DNA from 4 places in the Priestia sp. ABM2_011 genome. Region 2 is predicted to be linked to each of the others. Evidence: predicted binding sites of a transcription regulator. Region 2 holds the regulator's gene; each other region holds the start of a gene.
The links. The regulator Rex, encoded in region 2, represses fermentation and respiration genes when NADH is low (regulators of the CRP and FNR family bind a similar motif). The targets are predictions, from matches to a motif close to TTGTGAAATATTTCACAA.
Positions count from the first base shown of each region.

Region 1 (3,147 bases), 280 kb from region 2:
GAAATTATGGACGTTAGCTTACTAGCAGGTAAAATTATGTTAGAAAGCGGAGCAGAAACGTATCGAGTAGAAGACACAATGATGCGGATTGCAGCGTCTTACGGTATAAAAAAATCCCACAGCTATGTGACGCCAACAGGGATTATGTTTTCACTTGAAACGAAAGAACCGACGAAAACGAAGTTAATTCGTATTTCCGAACGAACGACCGATTTAAAAAAAGTAACTATGGTAAATAGTGTCTCAAGAACCATCAGTCAAGGAAACATCTCCTTGGAGGAAGCGTATGAAATGCTACAAGAAATTGAAGCAACGAACGTAGCTTTTCCACTATGGGTTCAACTTGCAGCTGCATCCATTTCTAGCGGATGCTTTTTAATCATGTTTCAAGGTTTATGGACGGACTTTATTCCAGCGATGTTTTCAGGAGGTCTCGGATTTTTAACCGTGGTGTATTTCCACCGTCTTATTCCGATTCGCTTTTTTGCTGAGTTTACCGCTTCGTTAGTTATTGGACTTTTATCAGCTCTTTTAGTCGCTTCAGGACTAGGAACGCAAATTGATAAAATTATTATTGGATCCGTTATGCCTCTCGTTCCTGGGTTATCGATTACCAATGCAGTGCGAGATTTAATGGCGGGACATTTACTGTCTGGATTATCAAAAGGAGCAGAAGCGTTTCTGACGGCATTTGCTATTGGTGCAGGTATTGCCATTGTATTTACGCTTCTATAGAAGGGAGGCATCATATGCATATCGTAGAGCAGATAATTACAAGTTTTATTGCTTCAGCAGCGTTTGGGATTATTTTTAATGTTCCACGTGAATCATTATTAAAAAGTGGCTTTGTCGGAATGATTGGCTGGCTCATTTACTATTTGCTAACGTTCTATGGTGTAGATGAAATTCCAAGCACTGTAGCATCGGCCTTTTTTATTGCTATTATTAGTCAAATTTACGCAAAAATTTATCGTACGCCGATCATTATTTTCACCGTAGCAGGTATTATTCCGCTCGTTCCAGGGGGAACAGCATACGATGCCATGCGTAACTTTGTAGAAAATAATTATAATGAAGCGATTAGTCTTGCAGCAAAAGCCTTTATGATTTCAGGTTCAATTGCCATTGGTATTGTATTTTCTGAAGTCATTAACCAAATCATTCGTCAATCTAAATTAAATGCGAAAGCAAAATATCGACCGTAGAGAAGCAAGCTCAAATCAGAGCGTGCTTTTTTTATGAAAAAATAAAGAGATCCTGCCCTTTTTTGTCACAAGAAAGTCACGTTTTAGTCTAAAAACGTTCAAAAAATGTACGTGCACAGCTAAAAAAATAGACTATACTATGTAAATAGAAAGAGAGACATTACATATGTTTGTGAAATGTTGAGCATATTTCTCGAATTGTTATGCTCAATGTTTCACAATATAAGTAAAAGATGCTCAGAAATGAGCAAAGTATCTATGGAAATGATGAATGTTCTTATATATGAAAGGAGAAAGAAGATGGATACAGTCATACTATCACGTATTCAATTTGCATCAACGACGCTGTTTCATTTTATCTTTGTACCGCTGTCTATCGGCCTTGTCTTTTTAGTAGCGATCATGGAAACGATGTACGTAGTAAAAAAAGATGAACAGTATAAAAAGATGGCAAAGTTTTGGGGGCACTTATTCCTGATTAACTTTGCTGTCGGAGTCGTAACAGGTATTTTACAAGAATTTCAGTTTGGCATGAACTGGTCAGAGTACTCAAGATTTGTAGGAGATGTATTCGGTGCGCCGCTCGCTATTGAAGCACTGCTCGCGTTTTTTATGGAGTCCACTTTCCTTGGACTGTGGATTTTCGGGTGGGATCGTTTGCCTAAATGGCTGCACTGTCTATGTATTTGGCTTGTTAGTCTAGGTACTATCTTTTCAGCGTTCTTTATTTTAACGGCTAATTCTTTTATGCAGCATCCGGTCGGAATGGAGCTAAATAATGGCCGTTTAGAAATGAATGACTTCTTTAAATTGTTAACGAACGGTCAGCTGTGGGTCGAATTCCCTCATACAATTTTAGGTTCGTTTGCAACAGGCGCCTTTTTTATCACGGGTGTCAGCGCTGTTATGCTCTTGAAGAAAAAACATGTGGCTTTTGCTAAAAAATCATTTCAAGTTGCTATCCTTGTAGGGCTAGTTTCAGGTGTAGGAATTGCACTATCTGGGCATGAACAGGCCGGATATTTAGTTAAAACACAGCCGATGAAAATGGCCGCAAGTGAAGGATTATGGGAAAACAGCGGAAGTCCAGGTGCTTGGACAGTAACAGCAAATATTCACCCTGATGAAAAGAAAAATACGAGTGAAATCAAAATACCTTACTTATTAAGCTTCTTATCATACGGTAAGTTTTCAGGCTCCGTTCCTGGAATGAATGAGCTGCAGCAGCAGTATACGGCGAAATATGGAGAAGGAAATTATATTCCACCCGTTCGAACAACGTTTTGGAGTTTCCGCATTATGGCTGGTCTAGGTGGCGTATTATGTGCATTAGGCATTTGGGGTACGTACTTGCTTTCTCGTAAAAAACTTCAAGAAAGCAAACTATTTTTACGTATTATGACGATTGCCATCGCCTTTCCGTTCCTTGGAAGCTCAGCAGGTTGGATTATGACAGAGATTGGCCGTCAGCCTTGGGTTGTATTTGGCTATATGAAAACCGAAGATGCCGTGTCTCCTGGTGTAACAGCAGGTGAATTGCTATTTTCTATTATCTCGTTTTCGTTCTTTTACTTAATTTTAGCTGTGATTATGGTGTTCTTGTTCGTTAAAGAAATTAAAAAAGGTCCAGATCACGATCACGAAGCACATACAAAAGTAACATCAACTGATCCGTTTACAAAGGAGGGATACAATGTTTTCTCTTAATGAATTCTGGTATTTGCTAGTATCCATTCTGTTTGTTGGTTTTATCTTTTTAGAAGGCTTTGATTTTGGGATTGGAATGGTGTCTCGCTTTTTAGGAAGAAACGACTTAGAGCGACGAGCTTTTATTAATACAATCGGTCCTTTTTGGGATGCAAATGAAGTTTGGTTAATTTCAGCAATCGGTGCTATGTTTGCCGCTTTTCCAAACTGGTATGCAACGCTATTAAGCGGGTCA
Region 1 is NZ_JBSWUB010000001.1:310,150-313,296, forward strand. It holds gene ACXAE4_RS01725 (threonine/serine exporter family protein) at 1-735, shown strand, start outside; gene ACXAE4_RS01730 (threonine/serine exporter family protein) at 750-1,205, shown strand; gene ACXAE4_RS01735 (cytochrome ubiquinol oxidase subunit I) at 1,506-2,912, shown strand; gene cydB (cytochrome d ubiquinol oxidase subunit II) at 2,899-3,147, shown strand, end outside.
Region 1: the regulator Rex is predicted to act here: its motif matches at 1,376-1,393, upstream of ACXAE4_RS01735 (cytochrome ubiquinol oxidase subunit I).

Region 2 (3,147 bases):
TGCCTCTTGGACGACATAGTTGTTTTCATCATATCCGATAGACACATCTTCCAGATTTAAGACTTCATTTCCGCTTTGACGTTCAATTTCAAACGAAAAACTAGCTGATTTTTCGCCTTCGTTAGGTCGATTTATTAACTCCATTCGATCGAGCTGTTTACGTCTGCTTTGCGCACGTTTTGTAGTCGATGCGCGGGCGATGTTTCGCTGAATAAAATCATTCAGCTTTGCGACTTCATCTTGCTGCTTTTCGTACTGACGCAACTCTTTTTCATATCGCTCTGCTTTTTGTACAAGGTATTTAGAGTAGTTGCCCGTGTACTTCACCGTTGTTTTTTGTACGACTTCATACACTTGATTTACGACTTTATCAAGGAAGTAACGATCATGTGAAACGATTAAAATAGCTCCTTCATACCCTTGCAGAAACTGTTCCAGCCATGCTAAAGTTTCAATATCTAAGTGGTTGGTAGGCTCATCCAGAATAAGCAAATCAGGCTTTGTTAAAAGCAGTTTTGCAAGAGCTAGGCGCGTTTTTTGTCCACCGCTTAAGGAGGAAATAGGGGTGCTGTAGTCAAAGTTTGAAAAACGGAAACCGTGAAGAATAGATCGTGTATCCGCTTCATATTGATAGCCGCCTAAATCTTTAAACGTTACTTGAAGCTGATCATACTCTTTGGTTAGTTTTTCGTATTGAACTGAATCATTAAAAATGTCTGGATCACCCATCTTCGTTTCAAGCGTACGTAATTCTTTTTCCATCTTCTTTAATGGAGCAAAGACAGTCATCATTTCTTCCCATATGGAGAGTGTTGACTCAAGAACTGTATCTTGTCCCATATAATCAATGGAAACACCCTTAGGTTTAATAATTTCTCCGCTGTCATAGGAAAGCTGCTCAGCAATAATTTTTAATAAAGTTGATTTACCAGCACCGTTTCGTCCCACTAGGGCAATGCGGTCTTTTGATTGTACTTCTAACTTTATATTCGATAAAATGGGTTCTGCCCCATAGTATTTTGTAATACCGTTCAATTGTAGAATAATCATTTTTTCACCTCTAGTAGTATATCCATAGTGTATTTTAACATATTTTTAACTACAAGTTCTTCCTACAAGCGTTTGTAATTTGTAGAGGGACAAGGACAAATGATGAAGCGAATGTTTTGATTCATGAAATAAAATGATTTTACCTGCACATTTTATACAGGATACTATGTTAAGATAAGAGATAAGTGCATCTCTGAACTTATCTATGATGGATGTAAAAAAATCCGTCATGACTAACAAACCGATCCTTTGAAGGGCTAATTGCTTCGTTCTACATACCGACTTTAAGGAGTGCTGAATAGACAAAAGCCGTCGAGGTGTGAAGCGGAGTATATATAAAACAAGAGAAAAGAGAGAGAATTGGAAGCGCTACCTCAAAGCGGTTGATGCTTTGTGAAAGGTAATGCAATATGACTTGAAAATGTTAGTAATGACATACATGAACTGAGGGGGTACAACGTGAACACTGAACAATTAAAAATACCACAAGCAACGGCTAAGCGATTGCCGCTTTATTATCGTTTTTTGAAAAATTTGCATGCTTCGGGTAAACAGCGTGTGTCGTCAGCGGAGTTAAGTGAGGCAGTGAAAGTGGATTCTGCTACTATTCGTCGGGACTTTTCTTACTTTGGTGCATTAGGAAAAAAGGGATACGGCTACAATGTGAATTATTTACTTACATTTTTCCGTAAAACGTTAGACCAAGATGAAGTAACGAAAGTAGCACTGATTGGCGTAGGGAATCTAGGAACGGCCTTTTTAAATTATAATTTTATTAAAAATAATAACACCAAAATTGAGTGCGCTTTTGATGTGATAGAAGATAAAGTAGGTACGAAAGTAGGCGACGTGCCGGTTTATCATCTTGACCAATTGGAAGATTATATGAGTGATGACATCTCAGTAGCGATTTTAACCGTTCCTGCCACTGTTGCTCAGCAAATTACTGATCGTTTAGTGAGTTGCGGAATTAAAGGAATTTTAAACTTTACTCCTGCACGCTTGAACGTACCGGATGAGATTCGACTCCATCATATTGATCTTGCTGTAGAATTACAGTCGCTTGTCTACTTTTTGAAAAATTATCCTGTTGAATAAGGCGGACTGTGTTACGATTTCCTTAAGTCTAAATTAATAAGGAGAGTGGGAATATGGGGATTGGAGCAGGCAGTTGGATTATTATTGCGATTGTAGCACTGCTTATTTTTGGACCGAAACGGTTACCGGAGCTAGGAAGATCAGTGGGCCAAACGCTTAGAGAGTTTAAGCATGCCGCTAGCGGTGCATCAGAAGATCGTGAAAAAGATAAACAGCGTCAAGTAGATGACAAAGAGTAAAAGGGTGATCATAGTATGACCGAACAAGAAATGTCAATATATGATCATATAGGAGAGCTGCGAAAACGCATTTTAATTGTTTTATTTTTCTTTGTGATTGCCACAATTGGCGGCTTTTTTATAGCGGATAAGGTCATTGTCTATTTACAGCATGCTGATGAGGCAAAAAATTTAACGATGAATGCATTTAGGCTAACAGATCCAGTTAAGATTTATATGCAATTTGCTGTTATTATCGGCTGTGTACTTGCAGCTCCTGTTGCACTGTATCAACTCTGGGCATTTATTAGTCCTGGTTTATATGAAAAAGAGCGGAAGGTAACGCTTGGATATATTCCTGTTTCCATTTTTCTCTTTATCGGCGGTGTCTCTTTTTCTTATTTTGTGTTGTTTCCATTTGTCGTCGATTTTATGACGCGCGTTTCTGATGAGCTGAATGTAAACCAAGTAATTGGCATTAATGAATACTTTTCTTTTTTAATGCAGCTCACACTGCCTTTTGGCCTGTTGTTTCAGCTTCCTGTCGTCGTAATGTTTTTGACGAGATTAGGAATTATAACGCCTATGTTTTTATCTCAAATTCGAAAATATGCCTATTTCGTACTGCTAGTTATTGCCGCACTTATTACACCACCGGAATTGCTCTCGCACATGATGGTGACAGTGCCGCTCTTAATTTTGTATGAAATCAGTATCATTATTTCCCGCATTTCGTATCGCAAAGTGTTAAAGGCAAGAGCAGAGCAAGAAAGAGAAGATG
Region 2 is NZ_JBSWUB010000001.1:31,074-34,220, reverse strand. It holds gene ACXAE4_RS00165 (ABC-F family ATP-binding cassette domain-containing protein) at 1-1,050, opposite strand, end outside; gene ACXAE4_RS00160 (redox-sensing transcriptional repressor Rex) at 1,510-2,148, shown strand; gene tatA (twin-arginine translocase TatA/TatE family subunit) at 2,202-2,387, shown strand; gene tatC (twin-arginine translocase subunit TatC) at 2,403-3,147, shown strand, end outside.

Region 3 (3,147 bases), 360 kb from region 2:
AAAGATTAAACAAGCTGAACTGGTGGGAGCAAAAGCGGTTATTTTATATAGCCCGACAGAAAAAAGCATAGTCAGTAAACTAAAAGAGTCAGTAAATATTCCCGTGATATGGGTAAGTAAAAAAAGCGGTGACACCATTAGCCAACACATTCAGTCTCAACAACCGTACTTACGCACTGGCCAGGAAGTGGTGCAAGACTTGCTCACATCTTTCAGTTCAAGAGGGCCTGTAACGACTACTTGGGGAATCAAACCAGACGTCGTCGCACCAGGTTACTTCATTAATAGTACAGTTCCTGGAGGATATGAACGCATGCATGGCACAAGTATGGCTGCGCCCCATGTAGCTGGAGCGTGTGCGCTGATTTTACAAGCTCACCCGAACTGGTCTCCTGAACAAGTCAAAGCTTCATTGATGAACACCAGTAAAGTAATGCAGCAGCTAAACGGTCAAACGTATCGCGTATATGAACAAGGAGCGGGAAGAATTCAAATAGCAAAAGCCGTCACAGCAGAATCTTTATTTTATCCATCTTCTTTATCTTTTGGTATTTTTACGCGTCCATCAAAGAAAGTTTTATCTTTTAAAATTGATAACCAGTCTGATAAAGCAAAAACGTATCGCTTAAACGTTCCAAAAAGGGATGAAGGAGTGAACTGGGATGTTCCATTACCCGTCACGGTGCCACCCCGTCAGACAAAAGAGATAGCTGTCACTTTATCGGTGCAGCCCCGTTTTAAAAATAAAGGTATATATGACGGATATTTGGAAATAAATGATTCACGTGAAACATTTTCGCTTCCCTATATGTACATGATTAGCATTCCAGATTATCCTCGTGTCATGGGATTGCAAGTAGCAGCGGAAAAAGAGAAAAATACGTATAGCTATGAACTGTTTTTGCCTGAAGGAGCAGATCAGTTAGGCGTCGCTCTTTTTGATAAGCAGTCTTTACAGTTTGTATCGTATTTAGATGTTGACGTGGATGTAGAAAGAGGCATGAGAAAACGAAAAATAACGATTGATGAATCGCTTGTACCAGGAGTGTACCAAATATTTGCATTTGTGAAAAAGCATAGACAAGAGCAGGTTGTACACAGTACAATAACGATTGAATGAACCTCTTTAAATGTTTTCATTTGAAGAGGTTTTATGTGTGGCAGAAATGTGAACAATAAGAAGAGATTGTGAAGTTTTTAGCTTAAACACATTGACATTAAATATACGCTATTGTATGCTTACAGGGAATATAAATGATAAGGTTTTCAACCTGTGAAAACCGTTGATATTTCTGCGTATTTTATTAGCTGTTTTTACCTTTTTTAGCAATTTTTTTTGCCTTTCTATCATATATTGAGCTATGAAAACGATAGAGAATTCGGAAAAAAGAAAATTTTGCAAAAGGGGTATGGGCTTATGAAAGATCGCAACCGTCATCCTTTGCAAGCGATGGCATTAGTGTCAATCATTCTATCACAGTTAGCAGGTTCAGTCTTAATTGGCTTATTCTCTGGAAGATGGGCTGATCAATGGCTTGACACCGAACCACTATTTTTGATTTTAGGCCTTCTTTCAGGGCTAGCAGCAGGTGTTTTTATGATGCTGCGGACAGTCCACCATTTTTTTTCAGGAGATTAATAATTCATGCAGGATTTGCAGCACGTTTTTCCAAGACTTCGTTCATACATATTGTATTTGTTAGCATTATACGTTCTCGGCTGGGGATTTACAAGTTATAAGGCTGTTTTTGCAGGTTTAATTTTAGGAACCGCCCTGAGTTTGTATAATTTGTGGAACTTAGTAAGAAAGTTTGAGCAGTTTGGACAGGCGTTGGATGAGGGGAAAAAACCCCGTTCAATTGGGACTGTTGTAAGATTTGCAACAGCTGCTCTCGCAGTTGTGATTACCATCTCTTATCCAAAAACCTTTCATATTATTAGTGTAGTTGTGGGATTAATGACGTATTATGTTGTCATTATCATAGATTTAGTTGTTCAAAATATGCGTAGAAGATAGAAAGAGAGGTGAACACAGTTGGGTCATGAATCACCAACTATAGAGTTTCTAGGCCTTACTTTTAGTCAAAGTAACTTGCTTATGGTTACCGTAGCTTCTGTTATTGTATTCTTAATTGCAGTTTTATGTACTCGTACTCTTGCTATGAAGCCAAGCGGTGCACAAAACTTTATTGAATGGGTCTTAGATTTTGTTAAAGGACTCGTTAATAGCAATATGGATTGGAAAACAGGTGGCCGCTTTTTGACGCTAGGTGTAACTTTACTTATGTACATTTTTGTGTCAAATATGTTGGGTCTTCCATTCGCCATCGTGATTGACCATAACTTATGGTGGAAATCACCAACCGCTGATCCAGCAATTACGCTGACGTTAGCCGTTATGGTAGTTGTACTATCACATTATTATGGTATTAAAATGCGAGGTTTCTCTGCATACACGAAAGATTACTTCAAGCCAATGGCATTTTTATTCCCGCTTAAGATTATCGAGGAGTTTGCCAATACGTTAACGCTTGGCCTTCGTCTTTACGGTAATATTTATGCTGGGGAAATTTTGTTAAGCTTGCTAGCTGGTTTAGCAACAACAGGCTTCCTAGGTACAATTGGAGCTGCTATCCCAATGCTTTTATGGCAAGGATTCAGTATTTTTGTAGGCGCAATTCAGGCCTTCATTTTCACAATGTTAACGATGGTTTATTTATCTCACAAAGTGAGTAGCGACCATTAATTTATAAAGCTTTGTTCAAGTAATACCCAATTTGGACAAAACAAAACTTAGTTAAACAAAATCATATATATTAAGGGAGGACTTTATAAAATGGGTTTAATAGCATCTGCAATTGCGATTGGTTTAGCGGCACTAGGTGCTGGTATTGGTAACGGTCTTATCGTTTCTAAGACGATTGAAGGCACAGCTCGCCAACCAGAAGCACGTGGTACATTAACTTCAATGATGTTCGTTGGGGTTGCCTTAGTTGAGGCGCTTCCAATTATCGCCGTAGTTATTGCATTCATGGTACAAGGTAAATAATAATGTGTTACATGTGGCGAAGATCATTCAAAAGAACCTTCGCCATTACTTTATGTCTTTAAGAAGTAAATTATATATGTGGAGTCTCTGAAGGGAGT
Region 3 is NZ_JBSWUB010000001.1:392,405-395,551, forward strand. It holds gene ACXAE4_RS02110 (S8 family serine peptidase) at 1-1,120, shown strand, start outside; gene ACXAE4_RS02115 (AtpZ/AtpI family protein) at 1,418-1,639, shown strand; gene ACXAE4_RS02120 (ATP synthase subunit I) at 1,646-2,017, shown strand; gene atpB (F0F1 ATP synthase subunit A) at 2,036-2,746, shown strand; gene atpE (F0F1 ATP synthase subunit C) at 2,837-3,049, shown strand.
Region 3: the regulator Rex is predicted to act here: its motif matches at 1,187-1,204, upstream of ACXAE4_RS02115 (AtpZ/AtpI family protein).

Region 4 (3,147 bases), 4.8 Mb from region 2:
GATCCGTACTCTTGCTTAGGAACAGAATACATTCCTTTATTTTTTGTGCCTATGTATTCAAGTGCCAGGTTCGGATATTTTTCTTTAAACTGCGTAAACTCTTTTTGAACCGTATTCCATGTAAAATACGGATTTTTCTCTTGGTTTGTTTGATTTCCTTCCTGCTTAACAAAATTAACGATTACATCGTTCTCACTGTACGTCAGCAAAGAACGACTATACATGTCTAAGTACGTATGAATCGTTTCTTTTAACTCTTTCACTTGACTTTGAGACTGAATCTCTACATCTTTTTCTATTTGTGTTTTGGTAAATTGATAAACAGCCCCTGAAACAACTAATAATAAAATAGCTATAAAAATACTAAAAAATACTACGAGCTTTGCACTTAACCTCTTCATTCCCTCACCCTTCTACAAAAATCTTTATATTACTAATAACGGCTTTTCATTTTCATTTTTGAAGAAGTTTTTGTGATTTATTTCAAATTTCTCCAAAAATAAAACCAGCCCATCCTTTCATAACGAAAGAACGTGCTGGTTTTATTTTTGCTTTTCGTATGCATCAGGTTCAATATGAACAAGCGTATCTTTAATCTGATGCTCATCGTTCATCATATGTTCAATTTGATCAGCAATTTCATGGCTTTTAATAACATTTAAATGGGGATCTACTTTAACAGTTACATCAATCACGACTTGATTACCAAGCTTGCGCGCTTTCACATCTTCTACTTCTTTTACACCTTCTACAAGCCCAATGCTTTCTTTGTAGTGCCCTAACTTTTCTTCATCAAATCCGTCCGTTAAGGAGTGAGCCGCTTCTTTAAAAATCTCGATGGCTGTTTTACAAATAATAATTCCCACAGCAAAAGCAGCAACCACGTCCAGCCAGGGCAGGCCGAATTGTGAGCCGAAAATTCCCACAACAGCCCCTATACTCACAAGTGCATCAGACAAATTATCTTTAGCAACCGCATATAAAGACTGGCTATCAAGTTTTTTAGCAAGCTTAATATTATACCGGTAGACACCACCCATAACAGCAGCCGCTCCAAGACCTACCCAAGCAGCCAGTAAATTAGGCGCTTCAGATTTGTCCATAAATAATGACTGACCCGCGTCGACCAATACTTCTAGTCCGATGACCATCATGATAAAAGAAGCAATAAGTGAAGAGATATGTTCCGCTCTGGAATGTCCATAGGGATGATCATTATCGCGAGGTTTTTTAGAGATTTTTAAGCCGACTAAGACGGCAATTGATGCAATAATATCTGTAACATTATTAAGACCGTCGGCTTTTAAAGCAGAGGAAGCGGTGACACCCGCAATAATAAGTTTACATGCTGATAAAAAGATATATGATAAGATACTAACCCAAGCGCCTTTTTGGGCTTGCTCATAGTAGTTCTCCATCCCTTCCACTCCTTTATTCAAAATAAGCAAACTTAGTGTAACAAATGGATTTCGTGTGGGTCTATAGAAACATTATTGGCTGTTAACATACAAATAGAGAATGTTAAACTCTTTAGCTTTCTGCAAAACAAGTTGCCTTTACTCAACACTTTAAACGTTTAAGATCTTTCTAAATGTGGCACTTCATGTAGAAGAACCCTTTTTTAAATCGCCCTGTAAAATTGTTTACTATTTTTTTAAGGGTGTGATTTTTATCACAGCCGAGGGTATTTATTCTTGTTACACTAACATTGTGAAAAACATCACAAAATAAAATTCAAAGGATGATACAAATGAAAACACAATTTACACCAAAGACACGAAAAGTTGCCGTTATCGGAACTGGTTTTGTTGGCTCAAGCTACGCTTTTTCAATGGTGAATCAAGGTATTGCCAATGAATTAGTGTTAATCGATATGAACAAAGAAAAAGCAGAAGGCGAAGCACGCGATATCAATCATGGAATGCCATTTGCCACACCGATGAAAATCTGGGCTGGAGATTATAAAGACTGCGCTGATGCTGATTTAATAGTTATTACAGCGGGCGCTAATCAAGCTCCAGGGGAAACGCGCTTAGATTTAGTTGAAAAAAACGTTAAAATTTTTGAATGCATTGTAAAAGATATTATGAACAGCGGATTTGACGGCATCATTTTAGTGGCAACAAATCCAGTTGATATTCTCGCACACGTTACACAAAAAGTATCAGGATTACCAAACGAACGAGTAATTGGTTCAGGAACGATTCTTGACACAGCTCGCTTCCGCTACTTGTTAAGCGACTATTTCGAAGTAGATTCTCGCAACGTCCACGCTTATATTATGGGGGAACATGGAGATACGGAATTTCCTGTTTGGAGCCACGCGCAAATTGGCGGTGTGAAGCTCGAACATTTTATCAATACTGCTGCTATTGAAAAAGAGCCGGATATGCAGCATCTATTCGAACAAACACGCGATGCGGCTTACCATATTATTAATCGAAAAGGAGCGACTTATTACGGAATTGCGATGGGACTTGTACGCATCACCAAGGCTATTTTAGATGATGAAAATTCTATTTTAACGGTATCTGCTTTATTAGAAGGACAATACGGTATTTCTGATGTGTATATCGGCGTGCCGGCTATCATTAATAAAAACGGCGTGCGCCAAATTATTGAATTAAATTTAACTCCTCACGAACAGCAGCAGCTCGAGCACTCTGCTAGCATTCTTAAGCAAACTCGCGACAGAGCTTTTGTGTAACATCAAAAGATTTTTGCGGGGGACTCCCCCGCTCCCTTGTTTTAAATATGTAGTAGAGGTGTATGAATATGACGTGGACTCAAGTATATAATCCGTTAAATAATATTTGGCTTTCTGCACTAATTGCACTCATCCCCATCATCTTTTTCTTTATTGCTTTAACTCTTTTGAAATTAAAAGGACACATTGCTGCTGGTATTACGGTACTTCTTTCTATGATTATTGCTATTTATTTTTATGATATGCCTGCCTCAATGGTCTTAGGAGCCACAGGCTATGGGTTTTTGTATGCACTTTGGCCCATCAGCTATATTATTATCGGCGCGGTGTTCTTATACAAGCTAACTGTCAAAAGCGGACAGTTTACTACCATTAGGCAATCTATTATTTCAATAACCGATGACCCCCGCTTGCAAATGCTGCTTGTTGCTTTTTCCTTT
Region 4 is NZ_JBSWUB010000001.1:4,788,589-4,791,735, forward strand. It holds gene ACXAE4_RS25195 (methyl-accepting chemotaxis protein) at 1-401, opposite strand, end outside; gene ACXAE4_RS25200 (cation diffusion facilitator family transporter) at 543-1,418, opposite strand; gene ACXAE4_RS25205 (L-lactate dehydrogenase) at 1,751-2,707, shown strand; gene ACXAE4_RS25210 (lactate permease LctP family transporter) at 2,770-3,147, shown strand, end outside.
Region 4: the regulator Rex is predicted to act here: its motif matches at 1,709-1,726, upstream of ACXAE4_RS25205 (L-lactate dehydrogenase).